DNA from 3 places in the Agromyces sp. NPDC052230 genome. Region 1 is predicted to be linked to each of the others. Evidence: predicted binding sites of a transcription regulator. Region 1 holds the regulator's gene; each other region holds the start of a gene.
The links. Region 1 encodes HrcA, which represses chaperone genes, less so after heat shock. Its sites were predicted from a motif close to TTNGCACTCGNNNNNNNCGAGTGCNAA; they were not measured.

Region 1 (7,104 bases):
CGTAGAGCGGCCGGAGGTACGGGTCGATCTTCTCGGTGAGGGTGCCGGGCAGGAAGCCCAGCCGCTCCCCCGCCTCGACGGCCGGCCGGGTGAGGATGATGCGGTTCACCTCCTTGCGCTGCAGCGCCTGCACGGCCTTCGCCATGGCGAGGTAGGTCTTGCCGGTGCCGGCTGGGCCGATGCCGAACACGATGGTGTTCTCGTCGATCGCGTCGACGTACTGCCGCTGGCCCTCGGTCTTCGGCCGGATCGTCTTGCCGCGGGCCGAGACGATGACCTGCCCGAGCATCTCGCTGGGCTTGGAGTTGGGGTCGGCATCGAGCATCCGGGCGGAGCTCCTCACTTCGGTCGGGGTCGGGTCCTGGCCACTGCGAACGAGCTCCAGGAGTTCTTCGATGAGGCGGCGCACACGCAGTCGCTCCTCGGTCTCGCCGCGGATGGCGATCTCATTGCCGCGCACGTGCACCTCGACGCCGGGATACTCGCGCTCGATGGACGAGAGCAGGCGGTCCTGCGGGCCGAGGAGCCGAACCATGGCGATGCCGTCGATGTGGAGCCGCTCCTCGTCGTCGCGAACGTGCCGCGCCCCTGCGGCCTCGGCCTCGATCTCGGAATCGTGCGGATCAGCCGGCAAGCGATGCCTCCTCGAGCCCGCCCGCGAGCAGGTGGGCGTGCACATGGAAGATGGTCTGGCCGCCGCCCGGGCCCGTGTTGAAGACGAGCCGGAAGTCCCCGTCGACCAGGTCGTCGGCGATCCGGTGCGCGACGTCGACGAGCTCGGCGAGGAGCCCGGGGTCGCCGGCCGCAAGCTCGACCACGTCGCGGTAGTCACCGCGCTTGGGCGTGACGACGACGTGCACGGGCGCCTTGGGCGCGATGTCGTGGAACGCGATCACCCGGTCGGTCTCGGCGACGACCCGCGCGGGGATCTCGCGCGCGGCGATGCGTTCGAAGAGGGTCGGCTCGGCACCGGAGGCGGTCATCCTCCCATCGTAGCGACGGATGCCTCACCACCGCCCGAGCGCGACGTTGAGCACGGTGATCGCGGCGGGTCCCGCCGTGGAGGTGCGCAGCACGGATGCTCCGAGCCGCACGGGTTCGGCGCCGGCCGCCACGAGGCGTTCGAGCTCGGCGGGCGCGATCCCGCCCTCGGGGCCGACGACGAGCGCCAGGTCGCGGCCGTCGAGTCGGAGGTCGGTGAGCGCGCTGCTCGCCGTGGGTTCGAGGAGGAGCATCCGGGTATCCCCGAGCAGGCCGGCCAGCTGGGCGGTCGTCGCGACCGGCCGCACGTCGGGCACGCGAGAGCGGATCGACTGCTTCGCGGCCTCGCGCACGATCGCCGCCCAGCGTTGCCGCCCCTTCTCGGCCTTCGGACCCTCCCACCGCGACACCGACCGCGACGCCGCCCACGGGACGACCGCGTCCACGCCGAGCTCGGTGGCGGCCTGCACCGCGAGCTCGTCACGATCGCCCTTCGCGAGGGCCTGCACGAGCGTGATGCGAGTCGCCGGCGCCTCCTCCACGAGGATCTCGTCGGCCTCGAGCACGAGCTCGCGCGAACCCGTCGACGTCACGACGCCGTGCACCACCGTGCCCCGGCCGTCGCCGATGGCGATGCGCTCCCCGGCCCGCACGCGCGACACGGTCACCGCGTGCCGAGCCTCGTCCCCCCGCAGCTTCACCGTGTCACCGGGAACGAGGCCCGCGAGCTCGAGCGACTCGTCGACGTAGAGGTGGCTCACCGCGACATCCGCTCAGCCGAGGAACCGGTCGCGCAGTCTCGCGAAGAGCCCCTGCTGGAAGTGACTGAGCTCCGGCGCCGCCGGCTTCTTCGATGAGGCGAACTGCTGGATGAGGTCGCGCTCCTTCGACGAGAGCTTGGTGGGGGTCACCACCTGCACGCCGATCTTCAGGTCGCCGCGCCCGGCACCGCGGAGCCTCGTGACCCCGCGGTCCTTGACGGTGAGGATCTCGCCGCTCTGCAGACCGGCCCGCAGCTCCACGTCGACGTCGCCGTCGAGCGCGTGCACGGTCGTGTTCGTGCCGAGGATCGCGTCGGTCATGGCGACCTCGAGGGTGCAGAGCAGGTCGTCGCCGTTGCGGCTGAACACCTCGTGGTTCCGCACCTTGATCTCGAGGTAGAGGTCGCCGTTCGGGCCGCCGGCGGGGCCCGCCTCACCCGAGCCGGGCATCTGCAGCCGGACTCCCGTGTCGACGCCCGCGGGGATGTCGACGGGCACGGTGCGGCGCGCGCGCACGCGGCCCTGGCCCTGACAGGTGACGCACGGCGTCGCGATGACCGTGCCGTAGCCGCGGCACGTGCCGCAGGGGCTCGATGTCATGACGTTGCCGAGGAGCGAACGCACCGAGCGCTGGATCGATCCGGTGCCGCCGCAGATGTCGCACGTCACGGGCGACGTGCCCGGTTGACAGCACGAACCATGACACGTCTCGCACGTGACGGCGGTGTCGACGTCGATGTCGCGATGCGTGCCGAAGATGACCTCGTCGAGGCCCACCTCGACGCGGATGAGCGCGTCCTGCCCGCGCTCTCGACGCGATCTCGGGCCTCGACTGGTCTGCCCGGCGCCGAAGAACGTCTCGAAGATGTCGCCGAAGCCGCCGAAGCCCTGTGCACCGAATCCGCCCTGGCCGCCGAGGTCGTACTGCTCGCGCTGCCTCGGGTCGCTCAGCACGTCGTACGCGTGCGTGACCTGCTTGAAGCGTTCGGATGCCTCGGCACCCGGGTTCACGTCGGGGTGCAGCTCGCGGGCGAGGCGTCGGTAGGCCTTCTTGATCTCGTCGGGGGTTGCGTCGCGCGCGACGCCGAGGACCTCGTAATGGTCGGCCACGGAGGGGCTTGTCCTTTCGATTGCCGGATGCCGGTCGGAGCGACGGCGGCGGATCAGCTCTCGCCGAGCGTGCGGGAGAGATAGCGGGCGACGGCGCGGACGGCCGCCATGCTGTTGGAGTAGTCCATGCGGGTGGGGCCCACGATGCCGAGACGGGAGATGTCACGCCCCGGGATCTCGAAGGCGCTCGACACGACCGAGGTCTCGCCGAGGCCGAACGAGGCGTTCTCGCGCCCGATGCGAACGACCACGGAGTGCTCGTCGGACGCCATCTCGCCGAAAAGGCGCAGCAGCACGACCTGCTCCTCGATCGCCTCGATGACGCCGAGGATGGAGCCGGGGAAGTCCTGTTCGGTGGCTACGAGGTTCGCCGCGCCCGCCACCATGAGACGGTCGGGCCGTTGCATCCGAGCCTGGTCGGCCAATGTCGCGGCGAGCGTGTGCAGCACCTCGGCGTGCCGGCGGTCGACGCTGTCGATCTCGCCCGACAGTGCTGTCGCGGCATCCGCCATCGTGCGACCGCCCGCCACCTCGTTGAGCCGTGCGCGCAATGCGGCGAGGGCCTCGTCGTCGACGGGGTGCTCGACCTCGGCGATGCGCTGCTCGACCTGCCCCGAGTCGGCGATGAGGATGCACAGCAACCGCGTCGGCGCGACCGAGACGAGCTCGACGTGACGCACCCGGGCGCTCGCGAAGCTCGGGTATTGCACGACGGCGAGCTGCTTGGTGAGCTGCGACACGAGTCGCACGGTGCGCGCGAGCAGTTCGTCGAGATCACTCGACTCGCCGAGGAAGGTCTCGATGGCCTGACGTTGCGCCGCGGTCAGCGGCCGGATCTCGGTGAGCTGGTCGACGAAGACCCGGTAGCCCTTGTCGGTTGGGATGCGACCGGAGGAGGTGTGCGGTGCCGCGATGAGCTCCTCCTCCTCGAGGAGGGCCATGTCGTTGCGGATGGTGGCGGCGGACACGCCGAAGGAGTGCCGCTCGACGATCGTCTTGGAGCCAACCGGCTCCCGCGACGCGACGTAGTCCTGCACGATCGCCCGGAGGACGGCGAGGCTGCGTTCGGAGACCATGGCCCTCGCTTCCACTCGCTTTAGCACTCCCTGTATCCGACTGCCAATACTACCGCGACATCCCGGGAAAGAGCCCGTTGCCACCGCTCGCCACGCGGCGATACCGTATGGGTACTCCGCGGGTCCCGGCAGCGATCATCCCCCGTCGCGCCCACGCGGCTCAACCGTGAACCCCCCTGAAAGGCATGGCATGACCGACCCCAACTACCCGGCCTCCGATCCGAACGCCGCGACCCCGCCGCCGCCCGCCGCCGCCGCGCCGCTGTCGCCCGAGCAGGACATCCAGTGGGGCTCGTTCGCCCACCTCGGCGGCATCCTCGGATTCATCCCGGCGCTGATCATCTGGCTCGTCTTCAAGGACCGCGGCACGTTCACGAACACCGAGGCGAAGGAAGCCCTGAACTTCCAGATCACGCTGCTCTTCGGTTACGTGATCTCGGCGATCCTCATCGTCGTCGTCATCGGCGCATTCCTCTCGTGGGTCGTCTGGATCCTCGGCGTGGTCTTCTCGATCATCGCCTTCCTCCAGGCGAAGGACGGGCGGCACTACCGCTACCCGTTCGCCATCCGCCTCATCAAGTGATCCGTACGTGAGTTTCGCCCGCCGCGGGGGCGTCCTACTCCCGCGGCGGGCGTTGCTGTGCCAGCATGAAACCGAATGAGTCTCGCCACGAGGACGAGCCCGAACGAGGAGATCTGATGTCCGACACCCCCACGCCTCCCCCGCCGCCCCAGAACCCGTACGATCAGGGCCCGGGGCTCAGCCCGAACGACGAGAAGCTGTGGTCGACGCTGATCCACATCGGTGGCATCTTCTTCGGCTTCATTCCGGCGCTGATCGGCTACCTCGTCCTGAAGGACAAGGGCCCGTTCGTACGGGCGCACACCGCCACCGCGCTGAACTTCCAGATCACGATGACGATCGCCTACGTGATCGGGTCGATCCTGACCTTCGTCATCATCGGCATCTTCATCCTCATCGCGGTGTGGGTGGTCGTGATCATCTTCAGCATCATCGCCGCGATGAAGGCCAACCAGGGACAGCCCTACACCTACCCGCTCTCGATCAAGTTCGTGAGCTGAGAGCGTTCAGTCCTCGAGCAGGCGCCTGACCACGGCGTCCGCGAGCAGCCGCCCTCGCCTGGTGAGCGTCAGCCCACCGGCGAGGGCGGTTTTCGCGTCCACGAGTTCGTCGGCGATGAGGCCGGCCACGGCGCGCCGGCTGCCGGCGGCGAGTGAGGCGATGTCGAGGCCGTCGCGGATGCGCGTGGCGAGCAGCACCCGCTCGGTCTCACGGGCAGGCGGGTCGAGCACCTCGCGCCCGACGGCCGGCGAGTGTCCGGCGGTCACCCGCTCGGCGTAGGCCGACGGATGCTTCGCGTTCCACCAGCGCACCCCGCCGACGTGGCTGTGGGCGCCCGGGCCGACGCCCCACCAGTCATCACCGCGCCAGTAGCCGAGATTGTGACGCGAACGGTGCTCGGACGCGGTGGCCCAGTTGCTCACCTCGTACCACTCGTACCCCGCTACGCCGAGCAGTTCGTCGGCCAACTCGTACATGTCGGCCTCGAGGTCGTCGCTCGGCTGCGCGAGCTCACCCCGACGGATCTGGCGCGCGAGCTTCGTGCCGTCCTCGACGATGAGCGCGTATGCGCTGAGGTGATCGGGCCGCTCGGCGATCGCCGCCTCGAGGCTCCGGCGCCAGTCGTCGAGCGACTCCCCCGGCGTGCCGTAGATGAGGTCGAGGCTCACGTCGAGGCCGGCATCTTTCGCCCACCCGACGACGAGCGGAACCCGCGCGGGGTCGTGCGTGCGGTCGAGCGCGGCCAGCACGTGCGGTACGGCCGACTGCATGCCGAACGACACGCGCGTGAACCCGCCCTCGGCGAGCCGCTCGAGGTACACGGGGTCGACCGAGTCGGGATTCGCCTCGGTCGTCACCTCGGCGCCGCCCGCGAGGCCGAACTCGGCACGCACGGCGGCGAGCATGCGGACGAGGTCGTCGGCGGGCAGCAGGGTCGGCGTCCCGCCACCGAAGAAGACCGTCTCAGCGGGGCGTTCGGCGATGCCGGATGCCGCGAGCACGCGCCGCGACATCCGGAGCTCCCCGATCGCATGGTCGGCGTAGTCGACCTGCCGTGCGCCGCGCAGTTCGCTCGCCGTGTAGGTGTTGAAGTCGCAGTACCCGCAGCGCACCCGGCAGAACGGGACGTGCACGTACACGCCGAACGCCCGTTCGCGCGAGCCGAGCGCGGCCGAGTGCGGCAGAAGCCCGTCGAGCGGCGCGGGTTCGCCGAGCGGAAGGGCCGATGCCATCAGGTGTAGGCGGGATGCAGCGCGCGGAGCTCGGTGCGGGTGAGCTCGCGGCGCTTGCGGCGCTGCGCCGGCGCGAGGGCGCGCGTGTCGAACATCGACCGGATGGTGAGCCACACCCCGTCGTCGTCGCGGTGCTCGAGGATGAAGGCCTCCTCGCCGCTCTCGGGGCCCTCGGCGGTCGTGCCGTACGCGAACCCGACGCGCTTCGGCTCGTCGATCACGTAGACGACGAGCACCGGCGTGCGATGCGTGAGGATCCGGCCCTTGCGCACGAGCGTCGCCGTCATACCCGCCGCGATGTAGGGCGTGCCGTCGGGCCCGAACCGGTCCTCGCGGCGGAGGCCGGGCTGCTCGGCGAGCGGGGTGCCGTCGACGTCGTAGACGATGCCCGGATACTGTGCGCCCGTGCCGGGCGAGATCTCCGTCACCTCGAAGCCGGAGCCCTTCTGGATGCCCCAGGTCATGAGCGCTTCGACGGAACGCGCGAAGCGCTCCTCACCCGAGCCGAGGCGAACGGAGTCCTCCGCGGGCCGGAATCCGGCGGGCGGGTACCGCAGCAGGTCGGGATCGAGGGTCGCGCCGATGGCGCCGTACGTGACCGACTGGTCGGTGAACGTGCTGCGTCGGGTCATCCGTTCATTCTACGGATGTCGCCTGACCGGTTCCTCGGGGTAGCGGGGAGGTCGTCGAGTAGAGTACGCAGCTCACGTGGACGACCGCGCTACTTCTTGGCATCCTTCTTCTCGGTGTCGCCCGACAGCGCCGCGATGAACGCCTCTTGCGGAACCTCGACGCGGCCCACCATCTTCATGCGCTTCTTGCCCTCCTTCTGCTTCTCGAGGAGCTTGCGCTTGCGGGTG
Region 2 (7,104 bases), on a different contig from region 1:
CGTCTCGCTCGTGGCGTCGCTCATCGGCCTCTTCTCGGGCATCGGATTCCTGGTCGGCATCATCTGCGGGCACATCGCGCTCGGCCAGATCAAGAAGACCGGTGAGCAGGGACGTGGCATGGCGGTGGCCGGCCTCATCATCGGCTACGTGGGCATCGTCATCGCCATCATCCTGACGATCCTGTTCTTCGCCGTGTTCGCCTCCCTCTGGCAGTCCGGCGTCATCACCAACTACTGATCGCTCGCCCGATTCCTCGACTTCGCGAAAGGCGAACACCATGAGTGACCCGACCACCCCGAACGAGCCGAAGCGGCCCGACGAGCCCACGGTCCCGAGCCCCGAGGAGCCGACGGTTCCGGCCCCCGAGGAGCCGACCGTTCCGACGCCCGAGGAGCCGACCTTCCCGTCGGAGCCCGAGCCGGGCTTCCCGACGCCGTCGGAGCCCTCCTACCCCGGAATGCCGTCGACCCCTGAGACCCCGGGCGGCCCTGGGGCGCCCGAGGTGCCCTCCGCGCCCGAGCCGCCGGCCCCGCCCGCGCCGCCGTCAGGTCCGTCCTACGGTGCATCCACGCCTCCGCCTCCGCCGCCCGCCGGTGCCTACGGGGCTTCGGCGGCGGCATCGCAGCCCGACTCGCGGCAGCCGGGATACGGTGAGCCCGGCTACGGGCAGCCCGGGTATGGTCAGCCCGGGTACGGGCAGCCCGGGTACGGGCAGCCCGGGTACGTGGCCCCGGCCTACGGCACCACGACGGCGGCGAAGCCGACGCCCGTGCTCAGCCTGATCTCGCTCATCGCGGGCATCGTGGGCCTCGTCGGGTTCTTCGTGGTGTTCATCCCCATCGTGGGCGGGATCATGCAGCTGATCATCCCGGGTGCGGCCGTGGTGCTCGGCTTCCTCGGGAAGAAGAAGGAGCCCGCCGCCAAGGGCATGTGGCTCACGGGCATGATCCTCGGATTCATCGGCGTCGCCATCGGCCTGCTCTCGATCATCCTCTGGATCGTCGCGTTCGCGAGCACGTCGTACTACACCTACTGATCCTCGAGGTCGAATGATGTCCGAACGTGAAGGGGCCTCGCCCGAGGGCGAGGTCCCTTCACGTACACCCCGTCCATCCGAGGCGATGCCATCGGGCGCCGGTGGTCTCGAACCTTCGGCGGAGCCGGCCATTCCCACCCCGCAGCCTCCGTCGGAGGCGACGCTCCGCGCAGACCCCGCGGTGCGCGAGTTCGACGTGCCGTTCGACACCGGCGAGTTGCGTTCGCTGCCCACGGGCCAGCTGCTCGTGGTGCATCGACCCGCGTTCGGCGACGAGGCATCCGCCGCCGTGGAGGAGGACACCCAGCAGCGACGCATCTACAGCTGGGTCGCCGCCGTACTCGGCACCATCGGTGCGCTCGCCTCCCTGTTCGTGGGCTGGATGCTCCCGCTCTCGATCGCCGCCATCGTGTTCGGCGTGCTCGGCCTGCGACGTGAGGCGGAGGGCCGAATGCTCGCGTTCGTCGGCATCGGCACCGGTATCGCGGGGCTCGTGTTCGCAGCCGTGTGGATCGGCTACTACGCGATCGTCTTCGGCGCGCTGCCGAGCTGAGGTCGGAGCCGCTCCACGAGGAGCGCCACGTGCCGGCCCGCCTCGCGCGTGAGCACGATCGTCGCCTGCTCGTCGCCGCGGAGCTTCAGGCGCGTGCGCAGGGCGGCGGGATCGACGTCGACGCCGCGCTTCTTGATCTCGAGCGTGCCGATGTGACGAGCCGCAAGCGCCTGACGCAGCTGGCGTTCGTCGGCGGGCAGGTGCTCGAGCACCCGGAAGCCGCGCGCGAAGGGCGACTCGAACGGCGTGTCCGCCGTCAGGTAGGCGATGCCCGCGCTGATCATCCACGCGCCGTTCGCGCGGGCAAGGTCGCCGATGAGACGAGCCCGGATCACCGAGCCGTCGGGCTCGTACACGTAGTCGCCGATCGGACCGACGGGGGCGTCCTCACTGTCGCCGCCGGCCGTGAGCTCGGCAGCGCGCTCGTCGCGGATCACCAGGGCCGCCCGCCGGATGCCCGGCCGCGCCACGCTGCCCATCCAGACCCCGAGCTCGACCACGTCGCCGTCGACCGAGACCCACTGCGCCTCGGCGTCGGGAGGGATGATCCCGCGGTCGGTGCCCGGCCCGAGCTTCACCCCGACGGGCATGCGATCGGCCAGCCCGAACGCGAAGTCGAGGCTCGGCGAATACGCTGCGGCATCCGTCAGCCGCGTCGTGGTGCCGCCCGAGGTCGTGCGGCGTGCGGGGTCGAGCCACGCGCCGCCGATCCCCCCGAGCGCCACGTCCTCGGCGCGGGCGTGCAGCACCCGCACCCTCGGGAACGGCGTCAGGTTGTAGGCGGCGATCGCCGCCGTCACCTCGTCGGCGTCGGCCGCCGTGACCTCGAGGTCGACCGCCGCGAGCGCGAGCGCGTCGCCGCCGATGCCGCAGCCGAGATCGGCGACGTGGCCGACGCCGGCCCGTGAGAAGCGACCGGCGTGCAGTGCCGCGACCTTGAGCCGCGTGGCCTGCTCGAGGCCCGCTTCCGTGAAGAGCATGCGCGAGGCGAACTCGCCGAACTTCGCGCGCGCCTTCGCACGGAGCTTCGATTGGCTGAGCACGGTCGCCACCAGGCCGGGCGGATGCCCCTCATGACGGAGCGCGGCGACCGTGCGCACGATGTCCGCCTTCGTGTCCCATTCGGGCAGGCTGTCGAGCAATCGCAGGCCCTCGGGGGAGAGGAGTTCGACGAGCTCGGCGCGGTTCACCCGGCCACGCTAGCACTGCCCGCCGACGGCTGGCACTCACGTTGCACGAGTGCCAAATCGCCCCTAGACTCGCTTTAGCACTCTCGCAGTGAGGCTGCTAATCAGTCTTCGTCAAGACAGACTTTCCAACTAGAGAAGGGGTCAACCGTGTCGGTTTCCATCAAGCCGCTCGAGGATCGCATCGTCATCAAGCAGGTCGAGGCAGAGCAGACCACCGCTTCGGGTCTCGTGATCCCCGACACCGCCAAGGAGAAGCCCCAGGAGGGCGAGGTCATGGCGGTGGGCCCCGGTCGCATCGACGACAACGGCAACCGCGTTCCGCTCGACGTCGCCGTCGGCGACAAGGTCATCTACTCGAAGTACGGCGGCACCGAGGTGAAGTACGGCGGCGAGGACTACCTCGTCCTGTCGGCCCGCGACGTGCTCGCGGTCGTCGTTCGGTAGTCGAAACCCGATCGTCCGAGGCCCGGATGCCCATGCGGCATCCGGGCCTCGTCGCATCCGGAGCCGAACGCAGGCGTATCGTGGACCGGTGACGAATCGCCCTGAGGCCATGACGCCCGCACCCGCAGCCCCACGCGGCCCTGCGAGCAGGTCGGGGCTCGCATTCGCGGTCGCCGCGTACGGGCTGTGGGGATTCCTGCCCGTCTACTTCATCGCCCTCGCGCCGTCGGGTCCCTTCGAGATCGTCGCGTGGCGCGTCCTGCTGTCCCTCGTATTCTGTGCGCTGCTCATCATGGTGACCAGGGCGTGGCGGCCGTTCGCCGTGCTCATGCGCGACCGACGCGTCGTGCTGACGATGGGCCTTGCCGGCCTGCTGATCTTCGTGAACTGGCAGACCTACGTCTTCGCGACGCTCACCGGACAGGTCGTCGAAGCCGCGCTCGGGTACTTCATCAACCCGATCGTCACGGTATTCCTCGGCGTGCTCGTGCTGCGGGAGCGCCTCACTGCGACGCAGTGGGTCGCGGTGGGCATCTCGATCGTCGCGGTCGTGGTGCTCGGGCTGGGTTACGGGCAGCTGCCGTGGATCGCCCTCGTGCTGGCGTTCTCGTTCGGCTTCTACGGGCTCATCAAGAAACGCATCGGGCCGAAGGTCGACGCCGTGTCGGGCCTCACCATCGAGACCATGTGGCTCGCACCGCTGGCGGTGGTCCAACTCGTGTTCGTCGCGATGACCACGGGCCTCACCATCGGCACGGTGAGCGTCTGGCACACGGTCCTCCTGCTTCTCGCGGGCGCCGTCACCGCCGTTCCGCTGCTGCTGTTCGCGGCGGCCTCGCGGCGGCTCCCGCTCGTCTACATGGGATTCATCCAGTACTTCGCGCCGTTCATCCAGTTCCTCGTCGGCGTCGTCGTGCTGGCGGAACCGATGCCGCTCGAACGGTGGATCGGTTTCGCGCTCGTCTGGCTCGCCCTCGTCGTGCTCACCTTCGACCTCCTGCGCGGCGTCCGGGCGACTCGGCGGGCCGCTCTCGAGCCGATCTGACGCCACTTCGGAGTGGGCCGGAGGGCGGAAATCAGCGACGCCGGAATCTACCGAAAGGCGCCGCCTCGACGCCGATTCCGTGCGTCTTCGGCCGCCAAGGTGTCGGAGAGGTAACGATTCCGGGGGCGTTACACGGTTGTGACCGCGGCGACTTGTTTCCGCCATGGGGGCGCAATACTGTCAAAACCACGGCGTCAGCAGACGCTGCTTTGTGTACCAATCCTTCAGTCCCAAGGAGCAACATGAGCGTATTCGCGAAGGCCAAGGCCTCGCGCTCGGCTCGCGCAGCATGGACGGGTGTCGCCCTCGCGGGCGTCAGTGCCCTCCTCCTCACCGCGTGCAGCACGGGTGGCACGGCCCCGGCCGAATCGGAGGAGCCGGCCGAGACCGGCGACGCCCTGCCGATCGAGGCCGGCGAACGAGACCTGACCCTCAAGATCGGCACGATCCTGCCGCAGAGTGGAACGCTCGCCTTCCTCGGCCCGCCCGAGGAAGCCGGTGTCGAACTCGCGGCGCAGGAGATCAACGAAGCCGATCTCGGCATCAACGTCGAGGTCGTCTACCGCGACTCCGGTGACACCACGACCGACATCGCGACCGTCTCCGTGACCGACCTCCTCTCGCAGGACGTCTCGGCCATCGTGGGCGCCGCCTCGTCTGGTGTGTCGTTCACCGTGATCGACCAGATCACCGCCGCTGGCGTCGTGCACTTCTCGCCGGCCAACACGTCGCCCGACTTCACGGACTACGACGACAACGGCCTGTACTTCCGTACGGCTCCGTCCGACCTCCTGCAGGGCGAAGTGCTCGGCAACCTGATCGCCGAAGACGGCGCATCCACGCTCGGCATGCTCGTCCTGAACGACCCCTACGGCACCGGCCTCGCGGCCGCGACCAAGGAGGCCTTCGAGGCGGCAGGCGGCGAAGTCGTCGCCGAGGAGCTCTTCAACACGGGTGACTCGAACTTCGACGCTCAGCTCTCCGCCATCAACGCGTCGAACCCCGACGCAGTCGCGGTCATCACGTTCGATGAGGCCAAGGTCGTCGTTCCGGCGCTCGTCGGCTCCGGCTACCCGGGCGAGCAGCTGTACTTCGTCGACGGCAACCTGTCCGACTACAGCGCGGACTTCGCGCCCGGCCTGATCGCCGGAGCGAAGGGCACGCTGCCCGGTCCCAAGCTGGAAGACGACTTCCGCGAGCGCATGCTGGCGGTCGACCCGAATCTGGCCGACTTCAGCTACGGCCCCGAGTCGTACGACGCGACCGTGCTGATCGCACTGGCGGCGTACGCGGCCAACAGCACCGAAGGTGCCGACATCGCGGAGTACCTCCGTCAGGTGTCGGGCGGTTCCGGTGAAGGCGAGAGCGTCACCGACATCACCGCTGCCCTCGAGGCGCTGGCCGCGGGCGAGCAGATCGACTGGGACGGCCCCTCCGGCCCGATCACGCTCGACGAGAACGGTGACCCGACCGAGGCGACCATCGGTATCTACCAGTACGGCGACGACAACACGTACGAGCGCATCAACTAGTACGCGTCGTCTGGAGGGCCCCGGCTTCGGCCGGGGCCCTTTCGCGTGCGCAACAGCGGGGGCGTTGTTGGCCGGCAGGTGGCGCGTCGGCACGGCCGCCGGAGCTCGCGCGGCGGCCGAGAGCCTCAGGTCGCGCCGCCGCGAGCACAGGCCACCACCGGTTGCACCGGGCACTGCAATGGCGCCGGGTACGGCGAAGGGGCGGATGCCGCGCGGCATCCGCCCCTTCGCGTACGGCCCGTCAGTCCTGTCCGAGGGTGCCCAGGTAGAGGCCGATCACCTTGGGGTCGTTCAGCAGGTCACGGCCGGCGCCGGTGTAGGCGTCGCGACCCTGGTCCAGCACGTAGCCGCGGTCGCAGATCTGCAGGCAGCGGCGGGCGTTCTGCTCCACCATGATCGTCGTCACGCCGGCTCGGTTGATCTCCTTGACGCGAAGGAACGCCTCGTCCTGTCGGACCGGCGAGAGGCCGGCGGAGGGCTCATCGAGGAGCATCACGTGCGGACCCATCATGAGCGCACGGGACATCGCGACCATCTGCCGTTCACCGCCCGAGAGCGATCCGGCTCGCTGGCCGAGCCGCTTGCCGAGTTCGGGGAAGATGTCGGTCACGTACGCGAGCCGCTCCTTGATGCCCTTGGGCTTCTGGTAGAGGCCCATCTCGAGGTTCTCCTGGATGGTGAGCGACGGGAAGACGTTGTTCGTCTGCGGCACGAAGCCGACGCCCTTCGCCACCAGCTTGTTCGCCTTGAGATTCGTGATCTCCTCGCCGTTCAGGCGGATCGTGCCCTCGCGCACCTTCACGAGACCGAAGATCGCCTTCAGCAACGTGGACTTGCCGGCGCCGTTCGGCCCGATGATGCCGATGAGCTCGCCCTGCCTCGCGAGCAGGGAGCACGAATTGAGGATGTTGACGCCGGGCAGGTAGCCCGCCGTCACGGATTCGACCTCGACGACCGCGTCGGCGGGTCGGTCGACGACCGCGCTCGCGGTCGGTTCACTGTTCGTCATCGATGAGCTCCTTCAGCGCCTCGACGTGACCGGTGTCGGTCGCGCCAAGATCGGTGTCGTGGTGCGCGCCGAGGTAGGCGTCGATCACGGCCTGGTCCTGCATGACCGTGTGCGGATCGCCCTCGGCGACGATCTTGCCCTCGGCCATGACGATGACCCAGTCGGCGATGTGTCGCACCATGTGCATGTCGTGCTCGACGAACAGCACGGTCATCCCCTGCGACTTGAGGTCGAGGATGTGATCGAGCAACGACTGGGTGAGCGCGGGGTTCACGCCCGCCATCGGCTCGTCGA
Region 3 (7,104 bases), on a different contig from region 1:
TCGATTCTTGGCGACCGGCTAGGTGTGATGTCCAGGCAAGTTGTTGAGTCTGCTGATGGGCGTGTCGCCGATCGCGGAGTGTCGCCTGTGCTGATTGTAGAAGTGGAGCCAGCCGGGCAGGGTCTGGCGTCGTTCGGTCTCTGAGGTGTAGAGCCTGGCGTACGCCCATCCGTCGGCGAGGGTGCGGTGGAAGCGTTCGATCTTGCCGTTGGTCTGGGGTCGTAGGGGCGGGTCTTCTTCGGGGTGATGCCGAGGTCGGTGCACGCATCGCGCCAGGCGTGCGACTTGTAGGCCGAGCCGTTGTCCGATAGGACCCGTTCGACGATCACCCCGCGTTCGGCGAACGACGCGACGGCTCGGCGTAGGACACCGATCGCGGTCGGTGCTTTCTCGTCAGCGCAGATCTCGGTGTAGGCGACGCGGGAGTAATCGTCGAGGACGGTGTGCACGTAGGCGGTGCCCACTCGTGCTCGTAGCGTTCGTTCCGGCTGCCCGGTGCGGCGAGCGGTGGCTTGGCGGTTCTTCTCTCCCTGGACGAGGCCGAGGAAGCGCCAGCCGCCACCGTCGGGGATGTTGCCGAACTTCGTGACATCGACGTGGATGAGCGAGCCGGGGTGGTCGTGCTCGTATCGGCGCAGCGGTTCGCCGGTGACTCGGTCGATGCGGCTGAGCCGGTTGATGCGGCAGCGGACCAGGACAGCGTGCACGGTCGAGGTCGCCAGGCCGAGTTCGCCGGCGATCTGCGCCGGACCGAGTCGGCGCCGCCACCTCGCTTTGACGATCTTCTTGACGATCAGCTGCGGCGTCTTCGTCGGCATCGAATGCGGTCGGCTCGAGCGATCGGCCATTCCAGCCGGGCCCTCGGCCCGGTACCGGGCCGCCCACCTGCGGGCAGTGACGGTCGAGACCATGAACATCTTCGCCGCTACCGACGGCGTCCAGTGGTCGTCGACGATCAGGCGTGCCAGCCGAAGACGAGCGCGCGGGGTCAACAGCGCGTTAGCGTGGGACACGAAGGCCTCCAGGTTGTCGAAGCGGTTCCTTGAACAGCTCCACTTCACAACCGGAGGCCTTCGCCCTTCAGCAGATCAGGCCCGTGTCCCAAACAACGTCCCTGGACATCGCAACTAGTCGAGGGTCGTCAGCCGCGAGGCGGCGACGTGCTCGGCGCGGCGCTCACCGCGGCCACCGGCAGGTGCGCCGCCGACGTAGAGCCAGCCCAGCAGGCGCTCGTTCGCCGCCAGCCCGTGCATCTCGGCGACGAGCGGATGCCGCGTGTGCGGGCCCGAGCGCCACATCACGCCCCAGCCGGCCTCGTCGAGCAGCAGGCTGAGCACGTGGGCGACGCCGGCGGCTGAGGCCTCCTGCTCCCATTCGGGGACCTTCGGATGCTCCGGCGTGACGACGGCGACCACCGCGATCAGGAGCGGCGCGCGGAGCGGCTTTCCGGCAAGCTTCGCCGCGGCGTCGCCCTCGGCGCCCGCAGCCCGGGCGAGGGCCTGTCCGAGACGCTCACGGGCGCCGCCGCGCAGGGCGATGAGGCGCCACGGTCCGAGCGAGGCGTGGTCGGCGACGCGCGCGGCGCCCTCGAGGAGTGTCCGGAGCGCCTGGTCGTCGGGTGCGGCATCCGTCACCTTCGGCGACGACCGCCTCGCGAGCGCCGCCTCAAGTGCGGAGCCCACGCGTCAGGACTCCGCGTTGAACCCGAGGGCGAGCGAGTTCATGCAGTAGCGGTCGCCCGTGGGGGTGCCGAAGCCGTCGGGGAAGACGTGGCCGAGGTGCGAACCGCACGCGGCGCAGCGCACCTCGGTGCGGACCATGCCGAGCGAGGCGTCCTCGATGAGCTCGACGGCCTCGGGACGCACCGACTCGTAGAAGCTCGGCCAGCCGCAGCCCGAATCGAACTTCGTGCCGCTCTTGAAGAGCTCGGCGCCGCAGGCGGCGCAGGTGTAGACGCCGGCGCGTTCCTCGTCGAGGAGCTCGCCCGACCACGGGCGCTCGGTCGCCGCCTCGCGGAGCACCGCGTACTGCTCGGCGTCGAGCTCGGCGCGCCACTCCTCATCGGTCTTGTTCACGCGATACGCCATGAGCGCTCCTTCCGATCCGTTCGCCGTGGTCTCTCACCATGGTCGCAGGTCTTCACCCCCTCCATGCAACGTGTGACGCCCTGCCACTGTTCCGTGACGACGCACACGCCGAGACGCTCGGCTTCCTCATGGCTGCGAGTCCCTAGGATGTGCTGCAGGCGGAGACCCTCCGCAGGACGGGAGGATGCATGAGTGCCGGACCGGTCCCCGCCCGCGGTGATGACGGAGCGCTCGACGAACGCGCGGTGCGCGTGCTGACGTTCGAGGCGAGGGCCTGGCAGCAACCGGGCCAGAAGGCCGAGGCCATCCGCGAGGAGTTCGGCATCTCAGCCGCCCGGTACTATCGGATCCTCGGCGAACTCATCGATTCCCCTGCAGCCCTCCGCTTCGACCCCATGCTGGTCAAGCGCTTGCAGAGGATGCGCGAGGCGCGTGCGGCGACGCGCGCGCGTCGCTCCCTCTCGATCGGCCGACCGCTCGACTGAGCGCGGCCCCGACCCCCGACTGGACCCATGGCGCAGAAGTTCCCCCGCGACCGATTCGACTCCATCCCTCACGGCATCGAACGGGTCGGCGCGCACCGCGCCCCGGTGCGACGCGGCGCGCGATGGGTCGCGTTCGGCTGGGCGGCGCTCGCGACCGTCGTGCTCGTCGCGGTGGGCATCGGCTCGGTGGTCATCCTGAACGACCGCCTGAACTTCGGCGACCCGGGTGCGGCCGCCACGCCATCGCCCACGCCGGTCGCAGCCCCGCCGACCATCGCGCCCGACGTCCCGGTGACGGTGCTGAACGGCACGACGACGTCCGGTCTCGCCGCGCGAGCGGGCGAGACGCTCACGGCGGCCGGGATCCCCGTAGGGACGACGGCGAACGCGAGCACCAGCGACATCACCGAGACGGTCGTCTACTACGCCACACCCGATCTCGAAGGCGCAGCCCGCGGCGTGGCGCAGGCCGTCGCCGAGGCCGACGTGCGGCTCTCCGAGCAGTTCGCCCAGGTCGGGACCCCGCTCGTGCTCGTGGTCGGTTCCGACTACGCCACGGCGATCGGGGGCTGATTGTCGCCGAATCGTTGCCATTCTGCGACCATTTCGTGCGTCCTGGCTCTTGTGTCGCAGTAACTCGGCGTTGTTATCTGGGGGTTGGTCGCTCGATCCCGTGTGGAACGCCCGGCGCCGCCCGCGGTGTTCCGTCAGCACGATCCGAAGGGGCCCGGTACAGGCGACAGGCACGTGCTGATCTGCACAACGGCAACATGGGAGCAACGCATGGCGAACGGAACCGTCAAGTGGTTCAACGCTGAAAAGGGTTACGGGTTCATCACCGTCGATGGAGGCCAGGACGTCTTCGTCCACTACTCCGCCATCGACATGGCGGGGTACAAGGTACTCGAGGAGGGCCAGCAGGTCGTCTTCGAAGTGGGCACCGGTTCGAAGGGTCCGCAGGCCGAGGCCGTCCGCCCCGCCTGAGTTCTGCACTCGAGCGCGTCGCCGGTGCGCCGGGGGCGCGTTCACCGTCCCGCCGCCGGTCCTGCCGAACGGGCGGATGTCTCGTCGGCGCGTCGATCGCACGCGCTCGGACGCCGTCGTACCATGACGCCATGGGGAGCAGGGCCCGTGCGGCCCATCGGTGGCGGATGCCGGTCGGCGCGGTCGTGGCATCCGTGTTGCTGCTGACCGGTTGTGCGAACGTGCCGCTGGATCTGTTGGTGCCCCCGACCGCGTCCGCCGGCGGTCACGGACCGCCCGATCCGGTGACCCTCGCGCCGCTGCGAGGCACGCCGGCCGATGCGGCGGCGCTGCGGCATCCGTCGCTCGCGGCGAAGATCGACAACCACGAGGCGGCGCGCCCGCAGCTCGGCCTCAACCGCAGCGACATCGTGTTCGAGGAGCTCGTGGAGGGCGGCCTCACGCGGTATCTGGTGGTGTGGCACTCGGACGTGCCCGACGCCGTCGGTCCGGTGCGTTCCATCAGGCCGATGGACCCGGCGATCGCCTCGCCGTTCAGTGGGATCATCGCGTACTCCGGCGGCCAGCCGGGCTTCGTCGACCTCATGAAGGCGACCCCGCTCGTGAACCTCGTGTTCGATGAGGACGACACGGGCCTCTTCGAGCGCGCTGTGGACCGGCCCTCGCCGCACGATGTGATCCTCGACGCCCCCGAGGCGGTCCGGCGGAACGCCGCCCTGTCGCCACCGCCCGCGCAGTTCACCTACGGCGACAACGATCCGCTCGCGCCGGCGGAGTTCGGCGCGAGCCCGACCTCGCGTCTGGACCTCGCGTTCTCGGAGCGGGAGGCGAGGTCGTGGGAGTGGGATGCGTCCGGCTCGGCCTGGCTCCGCTCGCAGGACGGAGAAGCCGACGTCGAGGCATCCGGCGAACGGGTGCGCGCGACGAACATCGTGACGCTGAGCGTGGCCATCGACGGGCGCTTCGGCGAGGTGCCGCTCACGGTGTTGTCCGGAACGGGCGAGGCGTGGGTCTCGGTCGCCGGGAGGACCGCGCACGGCACGTGGGTGAAGGATGCCGATGCAGCGCCCATCGTGCTGAAGGCCGACGACGGGCGCGCGCTGCCGCTCGCGCCGGGCAACACGTGGGTCGAGCTCGTGCCGGCCGAGGGGTCGGTCTCGTTCGCGCCATGACCGCGGGCGCGCGGCGGCGGTCCCGGGGGCATCCGTGCTCGCTTGCACTCGTGCCGGTAGAGTGCCAGAATCGTCTTAGCACTCACTCGTTTTGAGTGCTAAACCAACGAATCTTTGAAGACGTCCGGGAAAGGACGAGAAACACACATGGCAAAGATCATTGCTTTCAACGAGGAGGCCCGCCGCGGTCTCGAGCGTGGCCTCAACCAGCTCGCTGACGCCGTGAAGGTGACCCTCGGCCCGCGCGGTCGCAACGTCGTGCTCGAGAAGAAGTGGGGCGCCCCCACCATCACGAACGACGGCGTGTCGATCGCCAAGGAGATCGAGCTCGACGACCCGTACGAGAAGATCGGCGCCGAGCTCGTCAAGGAGGTCGCGAAGAAGACCGACGACGTCGCCGGTGACGGCACCACCACCTCGGTCGTGCTCGCCCAGGCGCTCGTGCGCGAGGGCCTCCGCAACGTCGCCGCAGGCGCCGACCCCATCCTGCTGAAGCGCGGCATCGAGAAGGCCGTCGCAGCCGTCACCGGCGAGCTGCTGAAAGCCGCGAAGGAGATCGAGACCAAGGACGAGATCGCCGCGACCGCGTCGATCTCCGCTGCCGACCCCGAGATCGGCGCGATCATCGCCGAGGCGATCGACAAGGTCGGCAAGGAGGGCGTCGTCACCGTCGAGGAGTCGAACACCTTCGGCACCGAGCTCGAGCTCACCGAGGGCATGCGCTTCGACAAGGGCTACCTGTCGGCGTACTTCGTGACGGACCCCGAGCGCCAGGAGGCGGTCTTCGAGGACCCGTACATCCTGATCGTGAACGGCAAGGTCTCGAACATCAAGGACCTGCTCCCCATCGTCGACAAGGTGATCCAGACGGGCAAGCAGCTCCTCATCATCGCCGAGGACGTCGACGGTGAGGCGCTCGCGACGCTCATCGTCAACAAGATCCGCGGCATCTTCAAGTCGGTCGCGGTCAAGGCCCCCGGCTTCGGCGACCGTCGCAAGGCGCAGCTGCAGGACATCGCGATCCTCACCGGCGGCCAGGTCATCTCCGAGGAGGTCGGTCTCAAGCTCGAGAACGTCACCCTCGACCTGCTCGGCCAGGCTCGCAAGGTCGTCATCACCAAGGACGAGACCACGATCGTCGAGGGTGCGGGTGACGCCGAAGCCATCGCCGGTCGCGTCGCGCAGATCCGTGCCGAGATCGACAACACCGACTCGGACTACGACCGCGAGAAGCTCCAGGAGCGCCTCGCGAAGCTCGCGGGCGGCGTCGCCGTCATCAAGGCTGGCGCCGCGACCGAGGTCGAGCTCAAGGAGCGCAAGCACCGCATCGAAGACGCCGTTCGCAACGCGAAGGCCGCCGTCGAGGAGGGCATCGTCGCCGGTGGTGGCGTCGCCCTCATCCAGGCCGGCAAGAAGGCGTTCGCGAACCTCGAGCTCACGGGCGACGAGGCGACCGGTGCCAACATCGTGAAGGTCGCCATCGAGGCGCCGCTCAAGCAGATCGCCCTCAACGCGGGCCTCGAGCCGGGCGTCGTCGCGAACAAGGTCTCCGAGCTGCCCGACGGGCACGGCCTCAACGCCGCGACCGGCGAGTACGGCGACCTCATCGCCCAGGGCATCATCGACCCGGCGAAGGTGACGCGCTCGGCGCTGCAGAATGCCGCGTCGATCGCCGGCCTCTTCCTCACGACCGAGGCCGTCGTCGCCGACAAGCCCGAGAAGGTCTCGGCTCCGGCCGGCGGCGACCCGACGGGCGGCATGGACTTCTAGTCCGATCCGATCGGAGGGGGCTCACCGCTCCGCATCACGAAGATGGGCGTCTCCTTCGGGAGGCGCCCATCTTCGTGTCCGCGTCGTGACGGACCTGTGATGCGGCCCGGACGGTTCGGCATCTTCGGGCCAGATATGTTGGTGGGCATGTCACCTCGCCGACGCCTCCGTTCAGTCCTCCTCGGCTCCCTTGCGATGGTGGCGGCGGTGGCATTCGCGGGTTGCGTCGCCGCGACGCCGACCGAGACGGAGCCTCCGGTGGCCACGCCCACGTCGAGTGTCGAGCCCGTCATCGCAGACGGCCCGGAGCCGCGCATCGACGCCGACTGTGATGACATCGTGGACCCCGCGGCGATGCAGGAGTTCGTCGGCGTGATCGTGAATCCCCTGGCGCCCGAGGCGTTGGCGGATCTCCTCGATCCCGATTCCGCTGCCGTCGTGCAACTCGGTGCACTCACGTGCACGTGGACGAACGGGCTGCCGCACAACCCCTTTCCCAACGAAGAACCCGATGGCCAGCTGGTCAGGCTCAGCATCCTTCCGGAAGGGCTCGAGCAGGCGATCACCTATGTCGACACCTACGACACGCGCGATCCCACGTACGGC

Region 2: the regulator HrcA is predicted to act here: its motif matches at 2,810-2,836, upstream of groES (co-chaperone GroES).
Region 3: the regulator HrcA is predicted to act here: its motif matches at 4,804-4,830, upstream of groL (chaperonin GroEL).

Annotation. Positions count from the first base shown of each region.
Region 1 covers NZ_JBFAVC010000006.1:130,402-137,505, forward strand. The annotation lists gene AB0K73_RS14210 (PhoH family protein) at 1-535, opposite strand, end outside; gene AB0K73_RS14215 (HIT domain-containing protein) at 624-983, opposite strand; gene AB0K73_RS14220 (16S rRNA (uracil(1498)-N(3))-methyltransferase) at 1,008-1,742, opposite strand; gene dnaJ (molecular chaperone DnaJ) at 1,755-2,852, opposite strand; gene hrcA (heat-inducible transcriptional repressor HrcA) at 2,906-3,928, opposite strand; gene AB0K73_RS14235 (DUF4870 domain-containing protein) at 4,119-4,511, shown strand; gene AB0K73_RS14240 (DUF4870 domain-containing protein) at 4,628-5,011, shown strand; gene hemW (radical SAM family heme chaperone HemW) at 5,018-6,244, opposite strand; gene AB0K73_RS14250 (DUF1990 family protein) at 6,244-6,876, opposite strand; gene lepA (translation elongation factor 4) at 6,966-7,104, opposite strand, start outside.
Region 2 covers NZ_JBFAVC010000003.1:181,365-188,468, reverse strand. The annotation lists gene AB0K73_RS08570 (DUF4190 domain-containing protein) at 1-238, shown strand, start outside; gene AB0K73_RS08565 (hypothetical protein) at 279-1,037, shown strand; gene AB0K73_RS08560 (DUF4190 domain-containing protein) at 1,123-1,590, shown strand; gene AB0K73_RS08555 (class I SAM-dependent methyltransferase) at 1,557-2,780, opposite strand; gene groES (co-chaperone GroES) at 2,928-3,224, shown strand; gene rarD (EamA family transporter RarD) at 3,334-4,269, shown strand; gene AB0K73_RS08540 (ABC transporter substrate-binding protein) at 4,512-5,801, shown strand; gene AB0K73_RS08535 (ABC transporter ATP-binding protein) at 6,043-6,810, opposite strand; gene AB0K73_RS08530 (ABC transporter ATP-binding protein) at 6,797-7,104, opposite strand, start outside.
Region 3 covers NZ_JBFAVC010000003.1:41,039-48,142, reverse strand. The annotation lists gene AB0K73_RS07930 (alpha/beta fold hydrolase) at 1-22, shown strand, start outside; partial or broken gene AB0K73_RS07925 (IS481 family transposase) at 19-1,013, opposite strand; gene AB0K73_RS07920 (nitroreductase family protein) at 1,128-1,682, opposite strand; gene msrB (peptide-methionine (R)-S-oxide reductase MsrB) at 1,686-2,087, opposite strand; gene AB0K73_RS07910 (DUF3263 domain-containing protein) at 2,276-2,572, shown strand; gene AB0K73_RS07905 (LytR C-terminal domain-containing protein) at 2,600-3,145, shown strand; gene AB0K73_RS07900 (cold-shock protein) at 3,356-3,556, shown strand; gene AB0K73_RS07895 (DUF3048 domain-containing protein) at 3,688-4,728, shown strand; gene groL (chaperonin GroEL) at 4,876-6,498, shown strand; gene AB0K73_RS07885 (hypothetical protein) at 6,646-7,104, shown strand, end outside.